Regions from separate parts of the Pseudarthrobacter sp. NIBRBAC000502771 genome, predicted to be linked through region 3. Evidence: riboswitches for the same ligand, from Rfam matches in the RefSeq annotation. Region 3 holds a riboswitch; each other region holds the start of a gene.

Region 1 (4,204 bases), 440 kb from region 3:
AACCATGGCCGCCGGTTCCGCCGGATACATGCAGTACTACCCGGTCTACAAAGCTGGCCACGTGGATCTCCTCAGGTGCTGTTTATGGGGCGCCCGGGGACGCCACATCGATTGTAATGCTGTTAAAAGAACAGTGGAGCGGACCCTCAGGCCCGCTCCACCGCTTCAGAACTGGTTGTTACTCTGCAGCTGCAGCAGCAACGATGTTGACTACGCGACGACCGCGGCGGGTGCCGAATTCAACGGCGCCCGGGGTCAGTGCGAACAGGGTGTCGTCACCGCCACGGCCAACGCCGGCGCCGGGGTGGAAGTGGGTGCCACGCTGGCGGACGATGATCTCGCCGGCGGAAACAACCTGGCCGCCGAAGCGCTTGACGCCGAGGTACTGAGCGTTGGAATCGCGACCGTTGCGAGTGGAGCTCGCGCCCTTTTTATGTGCCATCTGAAATGCCTGCCTCTAAATTCTGGGGAATCTGTTGAAATACCTGAACAGTAACCGGTGGTTACTTGATGCCGGTGATCTTGACCTTGGTCAGTTCCTGGCGGTGACCCTGGCGCTTCTTGTAGCCGGTCTTGTTCTTGAACTTCTGGATGACAATCTTAGGACCACGCAGGTCCTGGAGGATTTCAGCCGTAACAGTTACCTTGGCCAGGTCAGCGGCGGCAGAGGTGACCTTGTCACCATCAACCAGGAGCAGTGCGGGCAGCTCAATGGTGCTGCCGGCTCCACCGGCGACGCGGTTCAGGGTAACGAAGTCTCCAACGGAAACCTTCTCTTGGCGGCCGCCTGCGCGGACAATCGCGTACACCACTTGGGAACTCACTTCTCTCGACGTTTATTACAAAATTTGCGTGCGGAACCGACTCAAAAAAGCCAGGGTTCGCGCTGTGCCTCAACGCCGTGGGGTCATAACCCAAGTGTTGGCGTAAGCACCGAAGATCCAGAATACGCTAAATCCATCTACGGCCGCAAATGAGGCTGGTTCCGGCGGCCCGGGTGTGGTAGTAACCACACTCCGACAGGCAGCACCGCAACCATGGACTCCATCATAGCGGCGGCGCTGCCCGGAGGGTTCAGGAATGCAACCTCGGCGCGTCGAAGAATTCCACTTCCAGGCGGCAGGACTGCTTGAACGCAGTCACCATCGCCGCGCGTTCGTGGTCGGAGGCCCTCCGTCCTGCTGCGTCCACGATGGCGATGGCCCGGCGGGTGGCCTCGGCGAAGCCCTCGTCCGCGTAGGTCCGGAGCCAGGCTGCGTAGGCGTGGCCGCCCGGCTCTCCCGAGGCAAGGAACCGGGCGTGCAGCTTTTCCCCGACTTCGGCGTAAAGCCAGAAGCAGGGCAGGACGGCGGCGGCCAGGACGGCGTAGCTTCCCGACGCCGATGCTGCGGTGAGGTGGTCCACGTAGGCCTTGGTGACGGGGCCAAGTCCGCCCTGGGCGGGGCGGGTGCTGAGCCACGAGCGGTGCAGTTCCGACTCCACCTCCAGGCACTGCTGCGATGATCCGGCCCAGAACAGCTGCTCCCCTTCTGACGGGGCCAGGGCACTCGCCCGGGCAAGGACCCGGGAGTAGCCGTTCAGGTACAGGGCATCCTGCGCCAGGTAGTAGGCGAAGTCCTTCTCGGCCAGGTCCCCGGCGGCCAGGCCGTGGATGAAGTCCAGGGCGTAGATGTCCGCCAGGTCCTGCTGGGCTTCCGTCCACAGCCGGGCAGCGAAAGCGCCTTCCGCGAGGGCCGGCCGCACATGGTGGAAATGGTGCACCGGGCCGTTTCCCCAGCCCACTTCAAGCTGCTCCGACTTCTCAAGGGCGACGGCCAGCCATGGCTTGACCGTTCGGAGCGATGCCTCCCAGTCGCCAAGGCGTGCCTGGACGGTGGCCATCGCGGAGGACAGGGAACAGCCGGTGCCGTGGCTGTTGCGCGTGTCGATGCGGTTTCCCTGCACCTCCACCACTTCCCCTGGCAGGAGGCCTGCCGTATTGACCAGCGCATCCGGGCAGTCCGCACCCGCCAGGTGCCCGCCCTTGACAAGGATGGTGGCGCCGGTGGCATCCGCCAGGCGCCTCCCCTGCTCCAGCGCAGCCGCCCAGCTGTCTGCTGGATCCGCGCCCACCAGCATGGCAAGCTCCGGCAGGTTGGGGGTAATGAGGTGGGCCAGGGGCAAGAGGTCCCGGAGGGCGGCCTCGGCGGACTCTTTCAGCAGCCGGTCGCCGCTGGTGGCCACCATCACCGGGTCCAGGACAACGACGGCGGGACGGACCTTCTCCAGCCAAAGCCGGACAGTGCCGATCACGGCCTCGTCCCCCAGCATGCCGATCTTGACGGCGTCAATGGAGATATCATCGCTGACCGCGTCCAGCTGCTTCGCCAGGAAGGCCGCGGGAGGAACGTGGACTGCCTGTACACCGCACGTGTTCTGCGCCGTCAGGGCCGTGATAGCAGCCATGCCGTAACCGCCGTGGGCGGCAATGCTTTTCAGGTCGGCCTGGATGCCTGCGCCCCCTGACGGGTCGGAGCCGGCGATGGACAGGACCCGCGGGACTTCCCGGCCGGTTGGCAGCCCGGTGCTGGCGGCGGAGGAAGCTGGCAGGGGCATGGAAAGGGTCGAAGACAAGAGACATCCCTTCGCCGGTACTAGCCGGACAGGTTCAACGGGTCTGGATCTCAGCCGGCCTGCTGCGCGGCACCCCGTGTCGGTTCCTACCCTAGCCCGTGTGCCGCACCCGGGAAAAAGGTGACAACGGCCGCCGCAAAAATGGGCCATCCCGCAACGGCAGGAATCCCCGCCCCGCACGGTACCCCCGGTAATCCGGGTGGACCGATGCGCAGGACGGGGATTCCTGGCTGGAAGCTCCTGTGCCTAGAGTTCCGAGGCAGGCACCCCGACGCCGAGGATGATGGGTTCCTCGGCCGCCTTCCGCGGTTCCGGCTGGTCCTTCGCGGGTTCGGGGGCCTTCGCTGCGTGCGAGTGCCCACCGGCATCAGCCTGGACGTTTTCATGGTGCTGGACGGCGGTCTCGTTGGCGGCACCCTGGGCACGGCTGGCGGCCCGGTGGCGCCGGGGCCGGCGCTGCCGGGACTGCTCCAGCGTGTGGTCCGAATAGTCCTTTTCAGGGGACGCCTCAGGAGCGGCACCGGCGCGGGCTCCCGCCGCCCCTGCCCCGGCCGGCTGCTCCGGTGCTGCCTCTTCTGCTGCCTGCAGAGCCTCTGCCTGACTGGCAGGCGCGTCCCCCACAGGGGAGGCCGGCTGGCCCAGGTGTGCGAATGCTTCCGCAAGCCGGTCCAGCGTCAGGGCAGGCTTCGGATGCTGTTCCCCGGCGTGCTCCACGAACGGAAGCGGGACTTCCTCGCCGCCGAACGTGAGGACGGCTGCGGGACGTGCCGGGGCATCGGCGTCGTGCTTCTCCTCAACGGGTACCTGCGCAGGCTCCGCGGCCGGCACCTGCCGGGCAGCCGCTACCTCGTCGTCGTGCAGGTGGGCCGCATGGGCGGCAGCGGCGATGTTCGCCAGGGCAAGCCTGGTTGCCTCCGCCTTGGCGTGCCGCTCGGCGTCGGACGGGTCCGGCTGGACGGTGTGGACATGGACGGCAGGTGCCGGGGCAGCCTCGGGCTGCTGGCCGCCGCGTCCCCGCCGCCGCTTGCGTTCGGACCGGACGCCGGGCTGGGCGTCGTTCCGCTGCGCTTCCGGGCGGGCCTCCGCACGGGTTTCGGGCCGGTTGTCGGTGCGCTGGACGTGGTGCTCGGCCGCCACCGTGTTGGCCCGGCGGTGCTCCACGGGGTCGTCGTGGGTCACGACGCCCCGGCCGGCGCAGGCCTCGCACTGCTCGCCGAACACCTCCAGCAGGCCGGTGCCCATGCGCTTGCGCGTCATCTGGACCAGTCCGAGTGAGGTCACTTCGGCAACCTGGTGCTTGGTCCGGTCGCGGCCCAGGCACTCAACCAGGCGGCGCAGGACCAGGTCGCGGTTGGATTCGAGCACCATGTCGATGAAGTCGATCACGATGATGCCGCCGATGTCGCGCAGCCGCAGCTGGCGCACCACTTCCTCGGCCGCTTCGAGGTTGTTCTTGGTGACGGTTTCCTCGAGGTTGCCGCCGCTGCCGGTGAACTTGCCCGTGTTGACGTCCACCACGGTCATGGCCTCGGTGCGGTCGATCACCAGGGAGCCGCCGGAGGGCAGGAAGACCTTCCGTTCGAGGGCTTTG
Region 2 (4,204 bases), 1.0 Mb from region 3:
GACAAGGCCAGGACCGCCGTGATGAGCAGGACCGCCGCGAACTTGCTGAGCGGGTTGGCGCGGGCCAGGAGTGCATGGTTGCCGCTCAAGGTGAGTTCCTGCCTCATGGTGCCACCGCCTCCGCGGCAGCCATCCGCAGTTCCGTCCCGCCCAGGGCCGAGGTGAACTCCGCGTCATGGGTCACGGAAACCACCGCCGTACCCGCATCCAGAAGCTCGGACAGGAATGATGCGAGTTCGGCCCAGGTATTGGCATCCTGCCCGAACGTGGGCTCGTCCAGGATCAGCACCTGGGGGCTGGCGGCAAGGACGGTGGCCACGGAGAGGCGCCGCTTTTCCCCGCCGGAGAGCGTGTAGGGGTTGGCGTCCACCAGCTGGGTGAGCCGCAGGCGCTCCAGCAGTTCGTCCACCCTGTCCGCGCCGTGCCCCAGGTGCCGCGGGCCGAACTGCAGTTCGTCCAGTACCTTCCCGGTGACGAACTGGTGTTCCGGCTCCTGGAACACCGTGCCCACCCGCGAGATCAGCTGCTGGGCCTTCCACTTGTAGGGGTCGATGCCGGCGCCGCGGCTGAGGTCCAGCGTGGCTGAAACTTTCCCCGCCACGGGCTCCAGCAGGCCGGCCAGGGTCAGGGCGAAGGTTGACTTGCCGGCACCGTTGGGACCGGTGATGGCAAGGGCCTGCCCGGCGCGGACCTGTGCAGCCACGTCCTCCTGGACCGGCGCCGGCGGAATCTTCCGAAAGCCCTGCCGGCGGGCGCGTCCGCGGGACACGGCAAGCTGCTCAGCGGCCAACAACAGGTTCCCCGTTCCCGGGGCGGGGACCGCAGCGCGGGGTCGGGTCGCGGGCACATACCCGGGCACCCACACGCCGGCAGCGGCCAGCATGGTCCTCGCCTCACTGAGCACACGGTCCGGCGGGCCGTCCAGGAGCACGGCGGGATCCGAGGCCGAGCCCGGCTGCAGGACAATGATCCGGTCCACCAGGTCCTTCCAGACGGAAACCCGGTGCTCCACCACCACAAGGGTGGCCCCGGTCTTGTCCAGGCAGCGGGCCACGGCGTCGCGGACCTCCAGGACGCCGTCCGGGTCGAGGTTGGCGGTGGGTTCGTCCAGCAGGATCAGGCCGGGACGCATCGCCAGGATGCCCGCCAGCGCCAGGCGCTGCTTTTGCCCGCCGGACAGGGCCGACGTCGGGTGGTCCAGCGGGAGGTGGGAGAGTCCGACGTCGGCAAGCGCCGCGTGCACCCGGGGCCAGATCGCGTCGCGGGGCACCGCGAGGTTTTCGGCGCCGAAGGCGACGTCGTCCCCCACCCGGGAAAGGACCACCTGCGTTTCGGGGTCCTGCTGCATCAGGCCGGCGCGGCCGCGCTGGGCGCGGGGCGCGGCTCCGTCCACCCGGAGCGAACCGGACTCGTCGGCGTCGCCTGATTCGCCGTCGTCGTCGATGTCTCCCAGGACGCCGGCCAGCGCGTGAAGCAGCGTGGACTTCCCTGCGCCGGAGGGGCCGAGCAGGAGCACCCGCTCCCCGGGGGCGATGTCCAGGTCAAGGCCGTGGACGGCGGGTTTGGCTCTGCCGGCATGCCGCCAGCCCCAGCCACGGGCGGTGACGGCGGCGGGGCGGACCGCGCCGGAGTCCTGGGAGGGTGCCATCAGGAGAAGACGGGCTCCGTTGCGGCCTTGCGGGACGCGAAGGAGCTCAGCACCCCGGTGCGTGCCAGGCCGCGGGTGGCAACCCAGGCCAGGGCACCCGCAAGGATGGCCCCGGAAATGGTGGTGAGGACAATGTAGGCCAGCTTGTCGGCGCCGGAGTAGGCGATGTTCCAGCCCCACGGTGCAAACGAATCGTTCAGGCCGCAGAAGAATCCGGCCGCGGCGCCTGCCAGCAGGGACACGGGCAGGTTGAACTTGCGGTAGACGAAGATTGCGAAGATGATTTCCGCGCCCAGGCCCTGGATGAAACCGGAGAACAGGACCGAGGCGCCGTACTGGGAACCCATCAGCAGTTCGCCGGTGGCGGCGACGGTCTCGCAGAACAGGGCCGCCCCGGGCTTGCGGATGATCAGCATTCCCAGCACGCCGGGAATCATCCAGCCCCCGGCGAGCAGGCCGGTCAGGGGTGGGTAGGCTGCGTTCATGGGGGCCGACAGGGCGGCGGCACCCTGGTCCCATGCCCAGAAAATAACGCCGCCCGCGATGGCCACCAGCGCGGCGACGACGATGTCCACGACGCGCCAGGACTTGCTGGTGGTCTTCTTGATTGCTGCAGTACTCATGTGATCCTCCTGGGAAACAGGAGGGGAAAGTGGACCCGGCCGGCGGCCTGTGGCCGTGGAACCGCGACACTTTGAGAACTCGACTCCCTTGCGCCGGTACTAACCGGATCAGGTTCGAGGGTCTGCGGCTGTCCGCACTCTCAGCGCCCACCTGCGGTGCCCGGCTAATGCCAGGTTGTCCGACGGCGGCGCTCCCCTGTCGTTTTTAGTGTTGCTTTTGGTGTGGGTAACGCTTGTTGTTGTGCCCGGTTGGGCGTGGTCAAGTTTACACCTGGCCGGGCTGGATTGCGGGCTGCCGGCGCCAATCACCCGGATATGACCGGCTAGGCTGGGAGCAGTCCGTTTTCCGCCCGCAAGGAGTACCTGGAATGAACCTTCTCATCAAACTGCTCGGGACAGGCGTGAGCCTCGGCGCAGGCCTCGCCGGTACCAAACTGGTCAATGCCATCTGGGAAAAGACCACCGGACAGAAGCCGCCCACCGGCAAACACGAGGACGTACCCACCAGCCTGCGTTCGGCGCTGACCTTTGCGCTGATCTCGGCGTCGGTCAGTGCCATCATCCAGGTCCTGGCCAACCGCGGCACCCAGCGCGCCATCACCCGCTTCGCGAAGACCCAGGACATCGTCTAGCGTCGTGCCCCAGCGTTACCGGCCGTCGTCGGGGCTGTCCTTCCGGGCAGTCTCGGCGGCGGCTTTTTGCACCACGGCTTCCAGTTCATCGGTGGTGAGCAGTTCCCGGTGCAGGTGCTTGGTGCGGTAGCCGGCACGGCCCACCATGTGGGCGGACACGGGCACCGTGAGGAGTTGGAAGATCCACGCCACCACCAGAACCGGCCACACCCACCACGTCCGCAGCTGCAGCCCGATGGCCGCCAGCAGCAGGAAGAGCCCCAGCACCTGCGGCTTCGTGGCGGCGTGCATGCGGCTCAGGAGGTCCGGGAACCGCAGCAGGCCTATCGCGGCGCCCAGGGACATGAGGGCACCCACCACCATGAACACGGCGGAGACGAGGTCGATCCAGGCGTCGGGCCCGGAGAAGTCAGGATTCATTGGGCTTGACCCTCCTGTCTGCCACGAACCGGGCTACGGTCACGGAACCGATGAACCCGATGATGGAGATGGCCACCACCAGCATCAGGTTGTTCAGGTGCCGGTTCACCGCCATATCGATGCACAGCGCCCCGGCAAGGATTGCGAGCAGCACGTCGGCAGCCAGCACCCGGTCCAGCAGCGACGGGCCACGGGCGATCCGGATGATGGCACCGGCGGCCGCCAGCGAGAAAATGACGGCTGTGACAGCCAGGACAACGGGCATCATGCGCCGGCCTCCATACGGACCTCTTCAAGTTCATCCGCGGTGCCCATGATGCGGATCAGGCCCGCTTCAATGGAGCGGACCTCGTTCCGCAGGCCTTCCACGTCCTTCTTGGAGGTGATGTTGAGTGCGTGCAGGTACAGCGTGGACGTGGAACGGTCCACGTCCACCACCAGGGAACCCGGGATCAGGGAAATCACGTGTCCCGTGGCAGTGACGATCAGGTCCTGGTGGCTGCGCAGTTTCACCGCGACCACGGCATTGGTCACCTTGGGGCCGCGGACAGCTGCCAGATACAGGACCTGTGCGCTGGCCACCACCACCTTGCCCACGAAGGCCAGCGCAAACGGCACGGCGTGGAGAATATTGAACCGGCCGCTGAGCTCCACCGGCGGGAGGTAGAAGAGCCGGGCCACGCCCACGGCCAGCAGGGTCCCGAAGAGGAGGTTGCCGGGGCTGAAATCCTGCCACAGGGCGCCCCACACAATCACCAGCCAGACCAGGAGCGGAAGTTCCTGGCGCAGCGAAATGCGTTTACGGCTCATCGTCCTCCTCCCGCCGCGGTGGTGCCGGGAACGGCGATGCCCTCGCCCAGCACCGCCTGGATGTACGGCGT
Region 3 (4,204 bases):
ACGAGCCGGTCTCCGCAGTGGAGTACCGGCGCATGGCCACGGTGGTCAGGGCGGTGCCGGATGCCAGGAGTGCAGCGCCCAGGCCGTCCAGGCTGGGTGCCCCGCCGGTGCCCATGATCAGCCGGGATCCAAGGGCGACGCCGTCAATCACCAGGCCGTCGGCGGCCCCGGGATTCCCGGCCGGGTTGATGGTGCCTGTTTCGGTCATGGTGTCAGCCTCCCTGTACTGCTGTGACAAGTTCAATGTCGTCGCCCTCGGCGAGCGCCGTGGCGAACCATTGGCTCCGCGGCACCACCTGGGCATTATGGGCGACGGCGACCCCCAGCTTCCCGCCGTCGGTCGCCTGGCCGTTCGGTGCCAGCGGGCGTCCGGTGACCTGGCTGACGAGCGTGGTGATGGAGGTGCCGTCCGCCACCGTGTGGGTGTTTCCGTTCAGGGTGATGTTCACACTGTCTCCTTGGTGTGGTGGTTTGTGCGGGCGGCGGCCGGACGCGAGAACCGCTCCGGACTGAAGGGCGCCCAGCGCGGGTCGGCATGCCCGTCCAGCAACCCGGCGCAGATGGCTGCGGCAGCGGGAGTGAGCAGCACCCCGTGCCGGAAGAACCCGGTGGCGATGATGAGTCCGGGGACGTGCCCGGCCTTGTCGCCTGCAGATCCGGGGGCCGCCGGCACGCGGCCCAGCAGCGGCGCGTTGTCGGGGGTTCCGGGCCGGGCCCTTGCGGTGCACTCCAGCAGCTCCAGTTCGGCGACGGCGGGCACCAGCGCCTGGGCATCGCGCAGCAGCTGATAGACGCCCCCGGCGCTGACGGCATCGGACAGCGCGTCCTCGCGCTGGGTGGCTCCGATGACCACGGTCCCGTCCTGCCGGGGAACGATGTAGACGGGGACACCGTGCACCAGCCCGCGCACCGTGGACGTCACAAGGGGCTGGAGGTGCTGCGGAACGGCGAGGCGGAGGATGTCTCCGTGTACGGGGCGCAGGGGCAGGTCGAGGCCGTCGGGCAGGCCGCCCAGGTCCCCTGCCTGCAGCCCGTTGGCCACGATCGTTTCCGTTGCCAGGACGGTGCCGCCGCCAGCCAGGCTGGCGCCGACGACCCTTCCGCCCTCCCACAGCAGGCCGCCGGCCCGGTCCGGCACGGCGTACCCTTCCACCGCCCCTGCAACAGCCAGGCCAGGCTTCCCGCGGACGGCACCGGCGAGGGCCTGCCGCAGGGCAGCCAGCAGGCGGCGGGGATCGACCTGGTGGTCCGCAGGCGTGTCAAGGGCGCAGGCTATCGCGGGGCTGAGGAGTGGCTCGCGTTTGCGGGCGTCCCGCACGGTGAGTGGTTCCACGGCAAGTCCGTTGGCCTGCTGTACGGCGCGGAGGTCCATCAGCGCGCGGCGGTCCGCGGCGTCGGCACCCACGGCGAGTGTCGGCGTCGTCAGGTATCCGGAACCGGAGGTGGCTCCTGCGATGCCTGCGGCGAAACCGGGCCAGCGGGAGGAAGCGTCAAGCATCAGTTCCAGGAGGTCCTCCTCCTGGTAGTGCAGTTCGCTGACGGGGGCCAGCATTCCTGCGGCGGCCCAGCTGGCACCGCTTCCGGGCGCGTCATCGATCAGGGCCACGGAGCGGCCGGAGCGCTGCGCCTCCCAGGCGATGCCATGGCCCACCACTCCGCCGCCGATGACGGCGACGTCCGCGCGGACCGTGGAACGGGGGGCACTGGACGGCCCGGCACGATGGTCAACGGGGGTGCTCATAAGGTTCCTTCCCTACGCCGGCATTATCCGGATCAGGTCAAGCGGTCGGCTCTGACGCCCTCTCAGCCCGGCGCTTTGTGACAGCTGCCGCGGGCTCCCGCAGTACCAGGCCAGTTTAGAGGAACTAGGCTTGCAGGCATGAATGTGTCCGCTTCCTCCCTGCCCGCAGGCCCCCACGCTCCAGCAGCCCCGGCCGGCATAGCCGAAGTTGCCAACGCCGGCCACAACGACGCCCTGAAGGCGGCCCGCCTGTACCTGTGCACCGATGCACGCACTGCGCACGGCGACTTCGCGGAGTTTGTGGACGCCGCGTTTGCCGGCGGCGTGGACATCATCCAGCTGCGGGACAAGACCATCGAGGCCGCCGAGGAACTGGACCTCCTGGCGGCGTTGAAGGAGACCGCGGTACGCCATGGCCGGCTGTGGGCCGTCAATGACCGCGCCGATATTGCCGTGCTGTCCGGGGCGCCGGTGTTCCACATCGGCCAAAAGGACCTTCCGCTGGCTGCGGCGCGCACGCTGGTCAACGGCAACGCCGCCATCGGCCTCTCCAGCCACACCACGGGCCAGGTCGACGCCGCCCTCGCTGCGACCGGCGGCCCGTCCGGGCTGGACTACTTCTGCGTTGGGCCGGTATGGGCCACACCCACCAAACCCGGCAGGGCCGCCGTCGGGCCTGAACTGGTGAAGTACGCCGCCGATGCCTCCGGGCAGGCCGGGGATCCGGTGCCGTGGTTTGCCATCGGCGGCATCGACCACGGGAACGTCCGCGAGGTGGTGGCGGCCGGTGCACGCCGGATCGTGGTGGTCCGCGCCATCACCGAGGCCGCCGACCCCGCGGCAGCCGCTGCCTCGCTCCTCGGCGCGCTGGACGGCTGAGACTGCTTAATCCCGGGACTTGGCGCTACGCTGAATTTTGTGTCGCATCATCGGTTGGCCCCTAACGTCCGTGACCACAGGAACGCCTTGGAAGAGGCGCTGGGCCTGCTGCGGACCGAACTTGAGCTGCCCGGGCCGTACCCTGCCGACGCGGTGGAAGACGCCCGGGCCGCCGTCGCGGCGTTGAAGCTGCCGTCCTACGACCTGACCGCCGTCGAGTTCGTGACTATCGATCCGGCGTCCTCCACGGACCTGGACCAGGCAGTCTTCATCGAACCGGACGGCACCGGCTACCGCGTCATGTATGCCATCGCCGACGTCCCCGCATTCGTTGCACCGGGCGGGCCGCTGGACGCCGAGACCCGGCGCCGCGGACAGACGTTCTACGCTCCGGACGGCCGGATCCCGCTGCATCCGGAGGTGATCAGCGAGGGGGCCGGCAGCCTGCTGCCCGGCCAGGAGTGCTCGGCTTTCGTCTGGGACTTCACGCTCGACGGCGAAGCGTCCGTGATTACCGTCGGCGTCCGGCGGGCGCGGGTCCGCAGCCGCGACAAGCTCAGCTACAAAAGTGCCCAGGCCGCCCTCGACGCCGGGACCGCCCCACCCGTCCTCCGGCTGCTCCGCGAGGTGGGGCTGAAACGCGTGGCGCTGGAACGGGCACGGGAGGGCGCCAGCCTGAACATGCCCGAGCAGGAAATCGTCCAGCTGCCGGACGGCGGCTACCGGATTGACGCCGTCCCGCAGCTTCCCGTCGAGGACTGGAACGCGCAGATTTCGTTGATGACCGGAATGGCAGCCGCGCAGCTCATGCTTGAGGGCAAGGTGGGCATCCTGCGCACCATGCCCGCACCTGACGAACGGTCGCTGCGGCACTTCCGGCTGCAGACAGAGGTGCTGGGCAGGCCGTGGGACGGGCAGGTCAGCTACGGCGAATACCTGCGGTCGCTCGATCCCACCGACCCGCGCCAGCTGGCCATCATGCATTCGGCCGGGATGCTGTTCCGCGGCGCGTCCTACACCGCCTTTGACGGCACGGTCCCCGAAGACGGTATCCAGTCCGCCATCGGCGCCGCCTACGCCCACACCACGGCGCCGCTGCGCCGCTTGGTGGACCGGTTCGTGCTGGTCATCTGCGAGGCCCTGAGCAACGGCGGCGATGTTCCCGGCTGGGCGCGCGAAGCCCTGCCCCTGCTTCCGGGCATCATGGCAGGATCGGACCAGCTGGCGTCAAGGATGGAGCGCCTGGCCCTGGATACCGTGGAAGCGGCACTGCTGCTGAACCACATCGGGCAGGAATTCGATGCGATCGTCATCTCCGGATCCAAGCCGCAGAACGGGAACGGCAACGGGAATGGCAAGAATGGAAATGGGAACGGCAGTTCGGGGATTATCCAGATTGCCGAACCGGCGGTGACCGCTCGGTGCGCCGGGGAGCTGGAGTCCGGCACCAAGGTCCGGGTACGGCTGGTTTCCTCCGATATCACCACCCGGCAGATCCACTTCGAGCTCGTTTCCTGAACGGCAGGCGGCCCCCAGGCGGTCCGAAACCGTGTTTTTGTGCCCTTACGGCTAGACTGGAGGGGT
Region 4 (4,204 bases), 340 kb from region 3:
CAGGCCCGCCTCTCCCCTGCCGGGAAGGTGCAGTCCGGGAGCCGGCGCAAGGTGGACCAACGGCCGGCCCAGGCGGCCAAGGTAGAGCCCGCCGTCCTGTTCGGCGACCACCTCAAGGCCCAGTGCGCGCTGGTAGTAGTCGGTCATGACCTTCATGTCGCCCACCTTGAGCATCACGGTGCCCATGGCGAGGTCGGCAGGAAGAAGATCCTGGCTGCTGGCTGATGCGGTCATTGAAGGCTCCTAGCATTGGTGGCCGTCCCATTGGCGGCCTCTCACATGTTAAAATTACTTGAAGCTTCAATTTATTCCAAGTCCTCCGTGAGCCGTATTTTGTCAGCGAATAATCCGCCCGCCCAGCACCACGTGCTCCAGGGCCGTAATGGTCTCCGGTACCGCCCGCGGGTCTTCCCGGCATACAACGACGTCGGCGCGGGCACCCTCCTCCATCCCGTCCGCTCCCAGCCACGCACGGGCTGCCCAGCAGGCGGCGTCCAGGGCCGCCTCCATGGGCAGGCCGGCGCCGTGCAGGGCGAGGATTTCGTCCGTGATCCTGCCGTGCCGTATCACGCTGCCGGCATCGGTACCGGCAAAGATGCGTACACCCGCGGCATGGGCTTGCGCCACCCGCTCCATCCTGCCTTCCCAGAGGACGCGCATGTGGGCGGCATAACGCGGGAACTTGGGCTCCGCCTGCGCAACAATGTCGGGGAAGGTGGCGATATTGATGAGCGTGGGCACGATCGGTACGCCCTGCTCCACGAACCGGGGCACGTGGCGGGGAAGGAGCCCGGTAGCGTGCTCGACGCAGTCGATGCCCGCGTCCAGCACCTGGTCCAGGGTGTCTTCAGCGAAGCAGTGCGCTGTTACCCGGGCACCTTCGTCGTGTGCCGCCTGGACGGCATCGCGTACGACGGCGGCAGGAAAGGACGGCGACAGGTCGCCGGCGCTCCGGTCAATCCAGTCCCCCACGAGCTTGACCCAGCCGTCGCCGTCGCGCGCCTGCTTCCGGACGGCCTCCACGAGGCCCTCGGGTTCCACTTCCTCGGCGAAGCCCCGCAGGTAGCGGCGCGTCCGGGCAATATGGCGCCCGGCCCGGATCAGCACCGGGAAGTCCACTCCGCCCTGCATCCAGCGGGTATCTGCCGGCGAGCCCGCGTCCCGGACCAGCAGGGTTCCCGCGCTAAGGTCCGCCTCCGCCTGGTCCCTGGCCGCCGCGGGCTCGACCGGACCAGTGGCCCCAAGCCCAATGTGGCAGTGGGCGTCCACGAAGCCCGGCAGCACCCAGCCATCCAAAACCCGGTCCGGAGCAGCCGCCGGCCGGCTGAACGTAAGCCTGCCGTCCACGGACCAGAGCCGTGCCGCACCGTGTCCGGTGCAGTCAGGACGGGGCCGCGGAAGTGGATGATGCCTGCCATGGGGCTCCTTTCGATGCCCGGCCAGGCTAGCACCGCAATTATGACAAGGCCGCTCCAGGCGCCTGTGGTAGCTTCGTTCCTGACCACACGGGTGCCCTTGCAGGGGCTGAGATCGGGCTGACGCAGCCTGCGACCGTTGAACCTGTCCGGGTAATGCCGGCGAAGGAAGTGAGTATTCCCTTGAGTACGCAAAACACCCAATTGAACCCTGCCCTCCAGCCGTCTGACAGGGTGCCCGGTGGCGCGTCAATGCCGCCGGAAACCCAGTCGTTGAAGTCGCATTCCCTCGCCTACCTCGCGGATGAGGCGTCCGGGATCCGGGTACCGGTGACGGAAATTGCCCTTGAGCCGTCCCCCAACGGCCAGCCGAACGCACCGTTCCGGACGTACCGGACGGCGGGGCCGGGAAGCGACCCCGTCCGCGGCCTGGAGCCTTTCCGCGCGGAGTGGATCGTGGCGCGCGGAGACACCGAGGCCTACAGCGGCAGGCAACGCAACCTGCTGGACGACGGCCGCTCGGCCGTCCGCCGCGGCGCCGCCTCCGCGGAGTGGAAGGGCGCGCAGCCCGTGCCCCGCCGCGCCGTCGACGGCCGGACGGTGACGCAGATGCACTATGCCCGGCAGGGCGTCATCACGCAGGAAATGCGGTTCGTGGCGCTGCGCGAGAACTGCGATGTGGAATTGGTGCGCAGCGAAGTGGCTGCCGGCCGCGCCATCATTCCCAACAACATCAACCATCCGGAATCCGAGCCCATGATCATCGGCAAGGCCTTCCTGGTGAAGATCAACGCGAACATCGGCAACTCGGCCGTGACGAGTTCGATCGCCGAGGAAGTGGACAAGCTGCAGTGGGCAACCCAGTGGGGCGCGGACACCGTCATGGACTTGTCCACCGGCGATGACATCCACACCACGCGGGAGTGGATCATCCGCAACTCCCCGGTGCCCATTGGAACCGTCCCCATCTACCAGGCCTTGGAAAAGGTCAACGGTGAGGCCAACGCCCTGACCTGGGAAATCTTCCGGGACACCGTGATCGAACAGTGCGAACAGGGTGTGGACTACATGACCATCCACGCGGGCGTGCTGCTCCGCTATGTCCCGCTCACCGCCAACCGCGTCACCGGTATTGTCTCGCGGGGCGGCTCCATCATGGCGGGCTGGTGCCTGGCCCACCACCAGGAGAACTTCCTGTACACGCACTTCGACGAGCTGTGCGAAATCTTCGCCAAATACGACGTCGCCTTCTCGCTGGGCGACGGCCTCCGCCCCGGTTCGACGGCGGACGCCAACGACGCCGCGCAGTTCGCTGAGCTGGACACCCTCGCCGAACTGACGCAGCGGGCCTGGGAGTACGACGTGCAGGTGATGGTGGAGGGGCCGGGCCACGTTCCCTTCCACCTGGTCCGCGAGAACGTGGAGCGGCAGCAGGAGCTGTGCAAGGGTGCGCCCTTCTATACCCTGGGGCCCCTGGTGACGGATGTGGCGCCCGGGTATGACCACATCACCTCGGCCATTGGCGCCACCGAGATCGCCCGGTACGGCACAGCCATGCTCTGCTACGTCACGCCGAAGGAACACCTGGGCCTGCCCAACAAGGACGACGTGAAAACGGGCGTGATCACGTACAGGATCGCAGCGCACGCCGCGGACCTGGCCAAGGGCCACCCCGGGGCGCATGAGCGCGATGACGCCCTGTCCAAGGCGAGATTCGAATTCCGCTGGCGGGACCAGTTCGCGCTGTCCCTGGACCCCGTGACCGCGGAGTCGTTCCACGATGAGACGCTACCGGCCGAACCGGCCAAGACGGCGCACTTTTGCTCCATGTGCGGTCCGAAGTTCTGCTCCATGCGGATCAGCCAGGACATCCGGGACGAATATGGCTCCGCGGACACGCAGGCGGCGCTGGCGGACCTGGCCGCCGGCATGCGGGGGAAGAACGAGGAGTTCCTGGCAGCCGGCGGCAAGGTCTACCTGCCGGAGCTGCGGGTCCCCGCTGACGGCTAGGACGCCCGGGCGGCCTGGCTCCTGCCGACCCCGCTGATGAACTGGCGGATGGCCCGGTCCCCGTCCCGGGAGTCCTGGGGCCGGTGCCCGCCCGCGGCAACGCGGTGCAGGGCGCCGGTCTCCCGGAGGTACCCGGCAATTTCCTCGTACAGCGGCTCCCAGCCACCAGTCAGGACCAAGGTGGGGACGCCGGGAACAATATGCAACGGCGCTTCCCAGGAAGGCTCCTGGAGCCGCAGCCGCCGCGCGGACCGCTTCTCCTCGGTGGTGGCAGGCTGCTGCAGGTCGGTGGCGTAGATCCGGCGGACAAACTCGCGCTGGAAGTCGTCATCGCTGAGCTGGTGGCGGACGTCGAACAGTGGCTGCATCAGGCGGATGTGGGCGGCCGTGGCCGGCAGTTCCGCCGTCAGGGACAGGCAGGCGGGCTCCACCAGCGTCAGGGAAAAGACCAGGTCCGGGCGTTCGACGGCGGCCATCATGGCGGCGATTGCCCCCTGGGCGTGCGCAACGACGTGTCCGCCGGCAGCGCCACGGCCGTCGTCGCCCAGGGACCGCAGGATGATCGCGGTATCTTCCGTGAACGACGAATCCACCGGCTCCGCGGCGGCATCGTAGCCGTGCCGGCGGAGGAACAGGGCGTCATAGGACAGCGCCATGCCGTGCTGGCGCGGCCATGCGGCGGCACCGAAACTTCCGGCGCCGTGCACGAAAACTACCCTCTGCTTGAACATGTCCCAACCCTATTCCACGCTGCCGACATCCCCACGAAAAAGCGCCAG

What was found. Region 3 has a riboswitch for thiamine pyrophosphate ahead of thiO (glycine oxidase ThiO). Riboswitches for the same ligand answer to the same signal wherever they lie in the genome.
Region 1: another riboswitch for thiamine pyrophosphate. It lies ahead of thiD (bifunctional hydroxymethylpyrimidine kinase/phosphomethylpyrimidine kinase); the one in region 3 lies ahead of thiO (glycine oxidase ThiO).
Region 2: another riboswitch for thiamine pyrophosphate. It lies ahead of NIBR502771_RS06830 (ECF transporter S component); the one in region 3 lies ahead of thiO (glycine oxidase ThiO).
Region 4: another riboswitch for thiamine pyrophosphate. It lies ahead of thiC (phosphomethylpyrimidine synthase ThiC); the one in region 3 lies ahead of thiO (glycine oxidase ThiO).

Annotation. Positions count from the first base shown of each region.
Region 1 is NZ_CP041187.1:2,925,900-2,930,103, reverse strand. It holds gene obgE (GTPase ObgE) at 1-61, opposite strand, end outside; gene rpmA (50S ribosomal protein L27) at 179-442, opposite strand; gene rplU (50S ribosomal protein L21) at 504-812, opposite strand; gene thiD (bifunctional hydroxymethylpyrimidine kinase/phosphomethylpyrimidine kinase) at 1,075-2,595, opposite strand; TPP riboswitch at 2,603-2,700, opposite strand; gene NIBR502771_RS13685 (Rne/Rng family ribonuclease) at 2,860-4,204, opposite strand, start outside.
Region 2 is NZ_CP041187.1:1,456,165-1,460,368, reverse strand. It holds gene NIBR502771_RS06840 (energy-coupling factor transporter transmembrane protein EcfT) at 1-107, opposite strand, end outside; gene NIBR502771_RS06835 (ABC transporter ATP-binding protein) at 104-1,648, opposite strand; gene NIBR502771_RS06830 (ECF transporter S component) at 1,648-2,271, opposite strand; TPP riboswitch at 2,339-2,479, opposite strand; gene NIBR502771_RS06825 (DUF4235 domain-containing protein) at 2,640-2,903, shown strand; gene mnhG (monovalent cation/H(+) antiporter subunit G) at 2,919-3,323, opposite strand; gene NIBR502771_RS06815 (monovalent cation/H+ antiporter complex subunit F) at 3,313-3,591, opposite strand; gene NIBR502771_RS06810 (Na+/H+ antiporter subunit E) at 3,588-4,133, opposite strand; gene NIBR502771_RS06805 (Na+/H+ antiporter subunit D) at 4,130-4,204, opposite strand, start outside.
Region 3 is NZ_CP041187.1:2,490,094-2,494,297, reverse strand. It holds gene NIBR502771_RS11745 (thiazole synthase) at 1-208, opposite strand, end outside; gene thiS (sulfur carrier protein ThiS) at 213-449, opposite strand; gene thiO (glycine oxidase ThiO) at 446-1,741, opposite strand; TPP riboswitch at 1,734-1,852, opposite strand; gene thiE (thiamine phosphate synthase) at 1,880-2,620, shown strand; gene NIBR502771_RS11725 (RNB domain-containing ribonuclease) at 2,660-4,138, shown strand.
Region 4 is NZ_CP041187.1:2,833,896-2,838,099, reverse strand. It holds gene NIBR502771_RS13230 (VOC family protein) at 1-234, opposite strand, end outside; partial or broken gene NIBR502771_RS13225 (amidohydrolase family protein) at 337-1,418, opposite strand; TPP riboswitch at 1,496-1,603, shown strand; gene thiC (phosphomethylpyrimidine synthase ThiC) at 1,599-3,425, shown strand; gene NIBR502771_RS13215 (alpha/beta fold hydrolase) at 3,422-4,156, opposite strand.